Variovorax paradoxus EPS: one gene and its partners. The protein of the gene in region 2 interacts with the protein of the main gene of each other region in a pairwise test. Links are inferred from orthologs where the notes say so. Each region holds a gene or a part of one and is shown on either strand. Other genes may lie near its edges. The genes, in order: cyoB, VARPA_RS14105 and dnaE.

What was found.
Region 1: the proteins of VARPA_RS14105 (region 2) and cyoB interact in binary tests that used the Escherichia coli proteins (3 or more experiments, as listed by UniProt). The link is inferred for Variovorax paradoxus EPS from one-to-one orthologs.
Region 3: the proteins of VARPA_RS14105 (region 2) and dnaE interact in binary tests that used the Escherichia coli proteins (3 or more experiments, as listed by UniProt). The link is inferred for Variovorax paradoxus EPS from one-to-one orthologs.

Annotation. Positions count from the first base shown.
Region 1 is NC_014931.1:5,135,172-5,138,318, reverse strand. What follows is about bases 111-3,109. They hold cyoB (cytochrome o ubiquinol oxidase subunit I), read right to left. Parts: upstream 2,626-3,109; coding sequence 595-2,625; downstream 111-594. Other genes in these bases: cyoA (ubiquinol oxidase subunit II), read right to left, coding at 2,622-3,109; cyoC (cytochrome o ubiquinol oxidase subunit III), read right to left, coding at 111-602. Outside these bases: more of cyoC, read right to left, coding at 1-110; more of cyoA, read right to left, coding at 3,110-3,147. UniProt on the Escherichia coli protein: Cytochrome bo(3) ubiquinol oxidase is the terminal enzyme in the aerobic respiratory chain of E.coli that predominates when cells are grown at high aeration.
Region 2 is NC_014931.1:3,029,943-3,033,089, forward strand. Bases 32-3,030 are described here. They hold VARPA_RS14105 (pyridoxal phosphate-dependent aminotransferase), read right to left. Parts: upstream 2,118-3,030; coding sequence 945-2,117; downstream 32-944. Other genes in these bases: VARPA_RS14095 (DUF3592 domain-containing protein), read right to left, coding at 77-529; VARPA_RS14100 (rard protein), read right to left, coding at 542-910; VARPA_RS14110 (CysB family HTH-type transcriptional regulator), read right to left, coding at 2,114-3,030. In the rest of the region: more of VARPA_RS14110, read right to left, coding at 3,031-3,055; VARPA_RS14115 (sirohydrochlorin chelatase), read right to left, coding at 3,117-3,147. UniProt on the Escherichia coli protein: Shows aminotransferase activity with methionine and histidine as substrates, and to a lesser extent also with phenylalanine.
Region 3 is NC_014931.1:3,820,646-3,824,817, reverse strand. The notes cover bases 125-4,148. They hold dnaE (DNA polymerase III subunit alpha), read left to right. Parts: upstream 125-429; coding sequence 430-3,948; downstream 3,949-4,148. Other genes in these bases: VARPA_RS17660 (YgiW/YdeI family stress tolerance OB fold protein), read left to right, coding at 4,044-4,148; VARPA_RS17670 (sulfurtransferase), read right to left, coding at 125-305. Outside these bases: more of VARPA_RS17670, read right to left, coding at 1-124; more of VARPA_RS17660, read left to right, coding at 4,149-4,172. UniProt on the Escherichia coli protein: DNA polymerase III is a complex, multichain enzyme responsible for most of the replicative synthesis in bacteria. This DNA polymerase also exhibits 3' to 5' exonuclease activity. The alpha chain is the DNA polymerase catalytic subunit.

The DNA of each region.
Region 1 (3,147 bases), 2.1 Mb from region 2 along the record:
TGCCAGAACATCGACAGGCACATCAGGCGGCGGCGGTTCGCGGCGGTGAAGCCGTGCTTGGGCAGCTGGATCATCAGCACGATGAGCCAGATGATGCCGAAGCTCACGTGCAGGCCGTGGGTGCCGACCAGTGCGAAGAACGACGACAGGAAAGCGCTGCGCTGCGGGCCCGCGCCTTCGTGCAACAGGTGCGCGAATTCGTAGAGTTCGAGGCCGATGAAGCCCGCGCCCAGGAGGCCCGTGATGGCCAGCCACACGAGCACGCCGCCCATGCGCTTCTTCTGCATCTCGAGCATCGCGAAGCCGTAGGTGATCGACGACAGCAACAGCAGCGAGGTGTTGATCGCCACCAGCGGCAGGTCGAACAAATCAGCGCCCGAGGGGCCGGCCGCGTAGCTGCGGCCCAGCACGCCGTACACCGCGAACAGGCACGCGAAGATGAGGCAGTCGCTCATCAGGTAGAGCCAGAAGCCGAGCAGCGTGCCGTTTTCCGGGTGATGGTCGTTGCCGACGTGGAACAGCTCGAACACGGGCGGCTTGCCCGTCTGGTCGCTGTGGGGGTGCGAAGACCCCGGGTGATGCAGGGCGGTGGTATCAGACATGGGCGGCTCCCGAGACTCCCGAAACGCCCAGGAGGCGCGTGCGTTCGCCCTCGGTGCGAACGACGTCTTCCGCGGGGATGTAGTAGTCGCGCTTGTAGTTGAAGGTATGGATGATCACGGCGGCCAGCATGGCGACGAAGCCGATGCCCGCCACGAGCCACATCTGCCAGATCAACGCGAAGCCGCAGACCGCTGCCAGGGCCGCGATGATGAAGCCGGCGCTGGTGTTCTTGGGCATGTGGATCGGGGTGAAGCCCTCGAGCGGACGCTCGTAGCCGCGGCGCTTCATGTCGGTCCAGGCATCGTTGTCATGGATGCGCGGCGTGAACGCGAAGTTGTAGGCCGGCGGCGGCGAGGAGGTCGACCATTCGAGCGTGCGGCCGTTCCACGGGTCGCCCGTGGTGTCGCGGAGCGAATCGCGGCGGATGTAGCTCACCACCAGCTGGATGATGAAGGAGGCGATGCCCAGCGCGATCAGCACGGCGCCGAAGGCGGCGATCTGGAACCAGATCTGCAGCGACATGTCCTGGAAGTGGCTCATGCGGCGGGTGACGCCCATCAGGCCCAGGATGTACAGCGGCATGAAGGCGAACCAGAAGCCGATGATCCAGAACCAGAACGAGCACTTGCCCCAGAACGGATCGAGCTTGTAGCCGAAGGCCTTCGGGAACCAGTAGGTGATGCCCGCCAGCATGCCGAACAGCACGCCGCCGATGATCACGTTGTGGAAGTGGGCAATGAGGAACAGGCTGTTGTGCAGGACGAAGTCGGCCGGGGGAACGGCCAGCAGCACGCCCGTCATGCCGCCGATCACGAAGGTGATCATGAAGCCGATGGTCCACATCATCGGCAGCTCGTAGCGGATGCGGCCGCGGTACATGGTGAAGAGCCAGTTGAAGATCTTCGCGCCCGTCGGGATCGAGATGATCATCGTCGTGATGCCGAAGAACGAATTCACGCTGGCGCCGGAGCCCATGGTGAAGAAGTGATGCAGCCACACGAGGTACGAGAGGATCGTGATCACGACCGTGGCATACACCATCGAGGCGTAGCCGAAGAGGCGCTTGCCCGAGAAGGTGGAGACCACTTCCGAGAAGATGCCGAAGGCCGGCAGGATCAGGATGTACACCTCGGGGTGGCCCCAGATCCAGATCAGGTTCACGTACATCATGGCGTTGCCGCCCAGGTCGTTCGTGAAGAAGTTGGTGCCGACGTAGCGGTCGAGCGACAGCAGGGCCAGCACAGCGGTCAGCACCGGGAAGGCAGCCACGATCAGCACGTTGGTGCACAGGGCGGTCCAGGTGAAGACGGGCATCTTCATCATGGTCATGCCGGGCGCGCGCATCTTCACGATGGTGGCCAGCAGGTTCACGCCGGATAGCAAGGTACCTACCCCCGCTATCTGCAACGACCATATGTAGTAGTCGACCCCCACGTCGGGGCTGAAGAGAATGCCCGACAGCGGCGGATACGCGAGCCAGCCCGTCTTGGCGAACTCGCCGACGAACAGCGACGCCATCACGAGGCCGGCGCCGAAGGTGGTCATCCAGAAGCTGAAGTTGTTCAGGAACGGGAAGGCCACGTCGCGCGCGCCGATCTGCAGCGGCACCACGAAGTTCATGAGGCCCGTGACCAGCGGCATCGCCACGAAGAAGATCATGATCACGCCGTGGGCGGTGAAGATCTGGTCGTAGTGGTGCGGCGGCAGGAAGCCCGCGTTGTCGCCGAAGGCGAAGGCCTGCTGGGCCCGCATCATGATCGCGTCGGCAAAGCCGCGCAGCAGCATCACCAGCCCGAGGATGATGTACATGATGCCGATCTTCTTGTGGTCGATGCTGGTGATCCAGTCGCGCCACAGCACGCCCCACACCTTGAAGTAGGTGAGCGCGCCCAGGAGGGCCAGGCCGCCCAGCACCACGGCCGCGAAGGTCGCGAGCAGGATGGGCTCGTGGTAGGGAATCGCCTCCCACGTGAGGCGGCCGAAGACGAGCTTCGTCAGGTCAAGGTTCGCAAGCATCGTCATTCTTCGGTGGTGCACATCGCCGTGACGTATTTACGCTTGGGCGAGTTGAGGGTGTCGGGTTGCCAGCTCTGCATGGTGGCGACGTTGAAGGCGCCGGGCTTGCCCAGGCCGCCGTCGGCGTCGATGGCCATCATCTGGCTCATGCACATCTTGTTGCGGTCGACACAGCGGTTGAGGATGGCGTTGTACAGGTCGGCGTCGACGCTGGCGTAGTGACGCACGGGCTCGCGCTCGCTGGGCACTTCGAGCTTCGTGTAGCCCTCGCGGGTGAGCTCGCCTTCCTTGCCGGCCTTGACCTTGGCAACCCACTGGTCGAAGTCGTCCTTGTTCAGGCCGTGGAACTTGAAGCGCATGCCCGAGAAGCCCGCGCCGCTGTAGTTGGCCGAGAAGCCTTCGAATTCGCCCGGCTTGTTGATCACCGCGTGCAGCTTGGTTTCCATGCCCGGCATGGCGTAGATCTGGCCGGCCAGCGCGGGGATGAAGAAGGAGTTCATCACCGAGGAGGCGGTGATCTTGAAGCTG
Region 2 (3,147 bases):
GTAACGAGCCTTGATGCTCATCGTCCCGGGGCGCGCGAGGCGCCGGAGAGCCGCCCCTTCGGCGGTCAGGGCTGTCCTACCGTAGGCGTCGGCGCTTGGCGCTTGCTTCGTCGGAGAGCAGGAAGTGCATGCCGATGGCGAATGCCAGGAACACGGCGCCCAGCCCGCCGACGATGGCAGCGCCGCCCCAGAGATCGAAGAAGCCATTCAGCCGGGCGTCCTTCGGATCGGCGGGATTGAAGAACACCTCCACGATCTCTCCCTTGTCGTAGGCGGGCGGGCTGCTGCTGCTCGATGGCGTGAACTCGATGATTTCGCCGGACGGCAGCTTGAAGTGCACCATCGGGCGCCATGTGTCCGAGCTGTTGCGGCGCGAACTCTCCACGCGCAGCAAGTCGATCACCTCGCCTTGCGCCCGGCTGGCCGAAGCGATGAACTTCGTGGTGTTCTGGTACAGCAGCCCGGCGCCGACGAGCATCAGCACGCCGACGAGGCCGAAGACGAATTTGATGATGCGGGCGGAGTTCATTGGAGGTGCTTTTCAGCTTCGCACCAGCTCGCTCAACAGGGTGCCAACAGCGGCCAGCACGAGGCCCATCGCCAGGAAACCCACCGCCCACAGCGTGGACACCAGCGCTCGCCGCCAGGGGCGGGTGCGAAAGAAATAGACCGGAATGCCCAGCAGCGGAAACATGCCCGCGAGCAGCGCCGAGCGACCGGGCGGGATCACGCCGCGCGCGAGGCCCTCGGCGCGGCACCACGTGTAGCAGAGCGCAGAAATCAGGACCGCATGCGCCACGTCGAGTGCGCTGTAGCCCTTGCCGCGCAGCGGCGGCATGAAGGCGTCGGCCACGCCAACGATGAAGAACGAGAGGCCCAGCGCCAGCAGGATCCAACGGGGCCGGTTCATCGTCATCGCGGCGCCTGGATCCTCGTGTCCGCTGTCAGAGCTTCGCGAGCCGGTCCAGCGCGGCGACGAGCGTCTCGTCCTTCTTGGCGAAACAGAAGCGCACCACGCGCTGGTCGAAGCCGTTGCCGTAGAACGCGGACAGCGGAATCGCCGCAACGCCGATCTCGCGGGTGAGCCACAGGCAGAAGTCGGCCTCGGAGAGATCGCTCACGGCCGAGATGTCCACGCACTGGAAGTAGCTGCCTTCGCTGCGCAGTAGCTTGAAGCGCGTCTTCTCTGCCAGGCCCGCGGCGAAGAGATCGCGCTTGCGCTGGTAGAACGCCGGCAGTTCGAGATACGGCTTCGGCTCGGCCATGTACTGCGCGAGCGCATGCTGCATCGGCGTGTTGACGGTGAACACGTTGAACTGGTGCACCTTGCGGAACTCGGCCATCAGCGGGGCGGGCGCGGCCACGTAGCCGACCTTCCAGCCGGTCACGTGGTAGGTCTTGCCGAAGCTGCTGACGATGAAGCTGCGCGCCGCCAGGCCCGGAAAGCGGGCCACGCTTTCGTGGCGCGCGGCATCGAACACCATGTGCTCGTAGACCTCGTCGGCAATCACGAACACATCGGTCGGAGCGAGCAGTTCCTCGAGCTTGCGCATCTCGGCCTCGGTCCAGACCGTCGCGCTCGGGTTGTGCGGCGTGTTGATGATGATCGCTCGGGTGCGCGGGCTCATCGCCGCTGCAATCTTGTCGAAGTCGGGGCGGAAGGTGCCGGGCACGAGCGGCACACGCACCACGCTGCCGCCGGCCAGATCGATGTTGGGCACGTAGCTGTCGTAGCAGGGCTCCAGCACGATCACCTCGTCGCCCGGCCGCACGATAGCCAGGATGGCGGTGATGATGGCCTGCGTCGCGCCTGCGGTGACGGTGATCTCGGTGCCAGCGTTGTAGCTATGGCCGTAGAGCGCGGAAATCTTGGCGGCGATGGCATCGCGCAGCGCCGGAATACCCGGCATCGGCGGGTACTGGTTGTGGCCCGCGGCCATGGCGGCCGTCACGTCTTCGAGCAGCTTCGGATCGCAGTGGAAATCCGGAAATCCCTGCCCGAGGTTGACCGCGTTCTTCTCGGCGGCCAGCGCCGACATGACGGTGAAGATGGTGGTGCCGACTGCCGGCAGCTTGGTCGTGATTTCGGGCGTGCGTGGGGAAAGCACAGTGCTCATAGCTCGTAGTCTTGTTGATGGCCGCTCAGGGCCTTGGCGATCAGGTTGCGGTCGAGCCGGTCGGACAGCAGTTCGGCGAACTTGAAGACGAAGTTGCGCAGATACGCGCTGCGCTTGAACGCGACACGGGCAATATTCTGGCCGAACACATGGCCCATCGGGCGCACCACGAGATCGGCATTCGACTCGTCGCGCACCGCCATCTCGGCCACGATGCCCACGCCCAGGCCGAGGCGCACGTAGGTCTTGATCACGTCGGAGTCGATGGCTTCGAGCGCGATGCGCGGCGTGAGCTTCTTCTGCGCGAAGGCGTGGTCGATGCGCGTGCGGCCGGTGAACGACGGGTGGTAGGTGATGATCGGCTCGAGCGCCAGGTCCTCGAGCGAAATGCGCTCCTTGGCGGCCAGCGGATGGTCCTTGGGCAGCACCAGCACGTGCTGCCATTCGTAGCAGGGCAGGGTCACGAGTTCGGCGTAGCCGTCCAGCGATTCGGTGGCGATGCCGATCTCGGCGATCTCGTCGATCACCATGCGCGCGACCTGATCGGGCGAGCCCTGGTGCAGGCTCACGTTGACCTTCGGATAAGCCTCGCGCAGGTTGGCCACGGGCACCGGCAGCACGTAGCGCGCCTGGGTGTGGGTGGTGGCGATGGAGAGGGTGCCGCTGTCCTGCGCGCTGAACTGCTCGCCGATGCGCTTAAGGTTGCCCACCTCGCGCATGATCAATTCGATGCTGGCAATGACGTGCTGGCCCGGCTCGGTCACGCGTTTGAGGCGCTTGCCGTGGCGCGCAAAGATTTCGACGCCCAGCTCTTCTTCGAGTTCGATGATGGCCTTGGAAACGCCAGGCTGCGAGGTGTGGAGCGCCTTGGCGGCCTCGGTGAGGTTCAGGTTGCGCCGCACGGCTTCCTGAACAAACTTGAATTGGTGCAGATTCATATCAAATTCCGTCTTATTGCGGAATTCATTATGCCTTCGCAATCTATCGAATTGCCGGGTCTCAGGATTTGGCCGCAATTCTGGCCAGCAAT
Region 3 (4,172 bases), 790 kb from region 2 along the record:
GCGGGATGGTCCATGCGGATGATCTCGCGCTTGAGCTTCACCAGCATGCGCCGGAATGGCTGCGTTTCGGACCAGCTTTCCTTGGTCTCCAGGTCGGCGAAGCGGGCATCGGCGCGCAGGTCGGCAAGGAAGGTGTGGATGGCGTCGGCAGTGCCCGCCAGAAACAGGTTGATACCTTCGGGCGCCAGCAGGATGGTGCCCATGAGGCCCAGCGCCTGGGTGCGGGCGCGCAGGTCTTCACGCAGCTCGGGGCTGTCGTGGATGGCCACGAATTTGTAGGCCGCGATGTTCAGGATCTCTTGCACGGGGCGCGATTCTAGGTGGCGCCGCCGGGCCGGATGCGGGCCGCCGCGGTCTTTCCCTTGCCGGCGGGGCGATTTAGGGATTGCCAACCCACATCGTGAAGGTGCCGGTTTCTACAATGGCGGGATGTTTGTTCACCTGCGCCTGCACACCGAATTTTCCGTCGTCGACGGCACCAACCGGATCGACGAAGTCATCAAGGCCGCCGCTGCCGACAAGCAGCCCGCATTGGCCATCACCGACCTGAACAACCTGTTCGGGGCGGTCAAGTTCTACAAGCAGGGGCGGGGCAAGGGCGTCAAGCCCGTCATCGGCGCTGAAATCTTCATCGAGGGGCTGGGCAAGGAGCCCGGCGTTCTCACCCGCCTCGTGCTGCTGGTGCAGAACATGGAGGGCTACCTGAGCCTGTCCGAACTGCTGGCACGCGCCTGGACGCAGAACGTGGGCCGCGGCCAGTCGCAGGCGGCCTGCAAGCTCGAATGGCTCGAAGAGCTTTCGGGTGGGCTGATCGCGCTGTCCGGCGCGCAGGCGGGGCCGTTGGGCGTGCCGCTGCTGCAGGGCCAGGGCGAGCGCGCGGCCGAGCTGGCGCTGAAGCTGGCGGGCATGTTCCCGCACCGCTTCTACATCGAACTGCAGCGCGCGGGCCGTCCCGAAGACGAGCCGCATGTCATCGCCGCCGTGAAGCTCGCGGCCCGGCTGAAGCTGCCGGTGGTCGCCACGCACCCGGTGCAGTTCGCTGAACGGCAGGACTACGAAGCGCACGAGGCGCGCGTCTGCATTTCCGAAGGCGAAATCCTCGGCAACCCGCGCCGCGTGCGCAAGTTCACCGAAGAGCAGTACTTCAAGTCGACCGCCGAGATGCAGGCGCTGTTCGCCGACGTGCCGAGTGCGCTGGCCAACACGGTGGAAATCGCCAAGCGCTGCAACCTGACGCTGGTGCTCGGCAAGCCGCAACTGCCCGACTTCCCCACGCCCTTCGTCAGCGAAGGCGTGCGCATGCCGATCGACGACTTCTTCCGGCAAGAGTCGTTCGAAGGGCTGGAGGTGCGCCTCGCGCATCTCTACCCCGACGCAGCCAAGCGCGATGCCGAGCGGCCGCGCTATGTGGAGCGCCTGGAGTTCGAGATCAACACGATCCTGAACATGGGCTTCCCCGGCTACTTCCTGATCGTGGGCGACTTCATCAAGTGGGCCAAGGAAAACGGCTGCCCCGTGGGCCCGGGCCGGGGCTCGGGTGCGGGCTCGCTCGTGGCCTATGCGCTGAAGATCACCGACCTCGACCCGCTCGAATACAAGCTGCTGTTCGAACGTTTCCTGAACCCCGAACGCGTCTCGATGCCCGACTTCGACATCGACTTCTGCCAGGGCAACCGCGACCGCGTGATCGACTACGTGAAGGACAAGTACGGCCGCAATGCCGTGAGCCAGATCGCCACCTTCGGCACGATGGCCGCGCGCGCCGCCATCCGCGACGTGGGCCGCGTGCTGGACATGAGCTACATGTTCTGCGACGGCATCAGCAAGCTGATTCCGAACAAGCCGGGCATGTCTGTCACGCTGCAGTACCCGCCCGAGAAAAAGATCGAGGGCGACAAGAACAACTACGCCATCGAGATGGAGCCGCAGCTCGCGCAGCGCATCGAGAAGGAAGAAGAAGTGCGCATGCTGGTGGAGCTCGCGCAGAAGCTCGAAGGCATGACCCGCAACATCGGCATGCACGCCGGCGGCGTGCTCATTGCGCCGGGCAAGCTCACCGATTTCTGCCCGCTCTACCAGCAGCCGGGCAGCGACTCGGCCGTGAGCCAGTACGACAAGGACGACGTCGAAGCCATCGGCCTCGTGAAGTTCGACTTCTTGGGCCTGGCCACGCTCACCATCCTGGAGATCGCCAAGGACTTCATCGTCGCGCGCCACAAGGGCCAGGAGAACTTCGCGTTCGAGAACATTCCGCTGAAGGACGCGGCCACCTACCGGCTCTTCTCCGAAGGCAAGACGGAAGCGGTGTTCCAGTTCGAATCGCGCGGCATGCAGGGCATGCTGAAGGACGCGCGGCCCACGCGCCTGGAAGACCTGATCGCGCTGAACGCGCTGTACCGTCCGGGTCCGATGGACCTGATTCCCAGCTTCGTGGCGCGCAAGCACGGCCGCGAAGAGGTCGAGTACCCGCATCCGGCCGTGGCCGAGATGCTCTCGGAGACCTACGGGATCATGGTCTACCAGGAGCAGGTGATGCAGACCGCGCAGATCCTGGGCGGCTACTCGCTCGGCGGCGCCGACTTGCTGCGCCGCGCGATGGGCAAGAAGAAGCTCGAGGAGATGGCCGAGCACCGCGAGAAATTCCGCGCGGGCGCCCTCGCCACGCACGGCATCCCGCAGGACAAGGCCGACGAAATCTTCGACTTGATGGAGAAGTTCGCGGGCTACGGCTTCAACAAGTCCCACGCCGCCGCGTACTCGCTGCTCGCGTATCACACGGGCTGGCTCAAGGTCCACTACACGGCCGAATTCTTCTGCGCCAACATGACCGTGGAAATGGACGACACGGACAAGCTCAAGCTCCTGTTCGAAGACGCCCAGAAGAACTTCGGCATCACCTTCGAGCCGCCGGACGTGAACCGCGGCAACTACCGCTTCGAGCCGGTCACCGACAAGGTGATCCGCTACGGCCTCGGCGCCGTCAAGGGCACGGGCCAGCTCGCGGTCGAGGCGGTGGTGCGGGCGCGCGAAGAGGGCGGGCCGTTCAAGAGCCTGTTCGATTTCTGCGTGCGCATCGACCGCCAGCGCATCAACAAGCGCACGGTCGAGGCGCTCATCAAGGCTGGCGCGTTCGATGCGATCCAGCAGAACCGCGCAGCGTTGATCGCCTCGGTGGACCGCGCCTTCGAATTCGCCAGCGCGACGGCCGCCAATGCCGCGCAGGTCGACATCTTCGGGGATGCGGAGCACGGCTCGGCCACGGCCGAACCTGATCTGGTCGATGCCACACCGTGGGGCGTGAAGGAGCGGCTGACGCTCGAAAAAACCGCCATTGGCTTCTACCTCTCGGGCCACCTGTTCGACGAGGTCTCGCACGAGGTGCGGCGCTTCTGCAAGCGCGAGATTGGCGACCTGCTCGACAGCCGCGACCAGCAGGTCATCGCGGGCATCGTGAGCGACTTCCGCGTGATCAACGGCCAGCGCGGGCGGCTCGCGATCTTCAAGCTCGACGACAAGTCGGAGTCCATCGACGCGACGGCCGACGAGGCGCTCATCAACGCCAACCGCAACACGCTGAAGGACGACGAGCTCGTCATCGTGAGCGGCCGGCTGCAACCCGCGCGCGGCGGTTTCGAGGCGCGCTTCCAGGTGCAGCAGGTGTGGGACCTCGCCACGGCGCGCTGCCGCTTCGGCAAGTTCCTGCGCGTGGCGGTGAACGGCAAGGCGCCGGACATCGCGCGGCTGGTGAAGGACTTTCCGCCGCGCACCGAGCAGACGGAAGTCGGTGACCTGGTGCAGGGCCTGCCGGTGCGCCTGTCGATGGCGCGCGGCGGCGCACAGGTCGAATTGCAGCTGGGCGAGCGCGCCAAGTTCTTCCCGACCGATGCCGCGCTCGCGAGCTGGACGGCGCAGGCGGAGGCGGGCAAGGCGCTGATCGTCTACGAGTGAATGGCCCCTGGGTTTCGAGGGTCGTGGAACATTTGGGCGCCTCTGGCGTCCATCTGTTTCTTCACAACCAAGCCGTTCAAGGAGGAACGATTGCCATGACCCAGATTGAGACCAAGACCACGAAGAGCACCCAGACCCTGAAGACCGCCGCGCTCGCGCTCGGCATGTCGCTGGCGATGTCCACCGCCTTCGCCCAGTACGCCGGCCCGAGCACCGTGCCGACG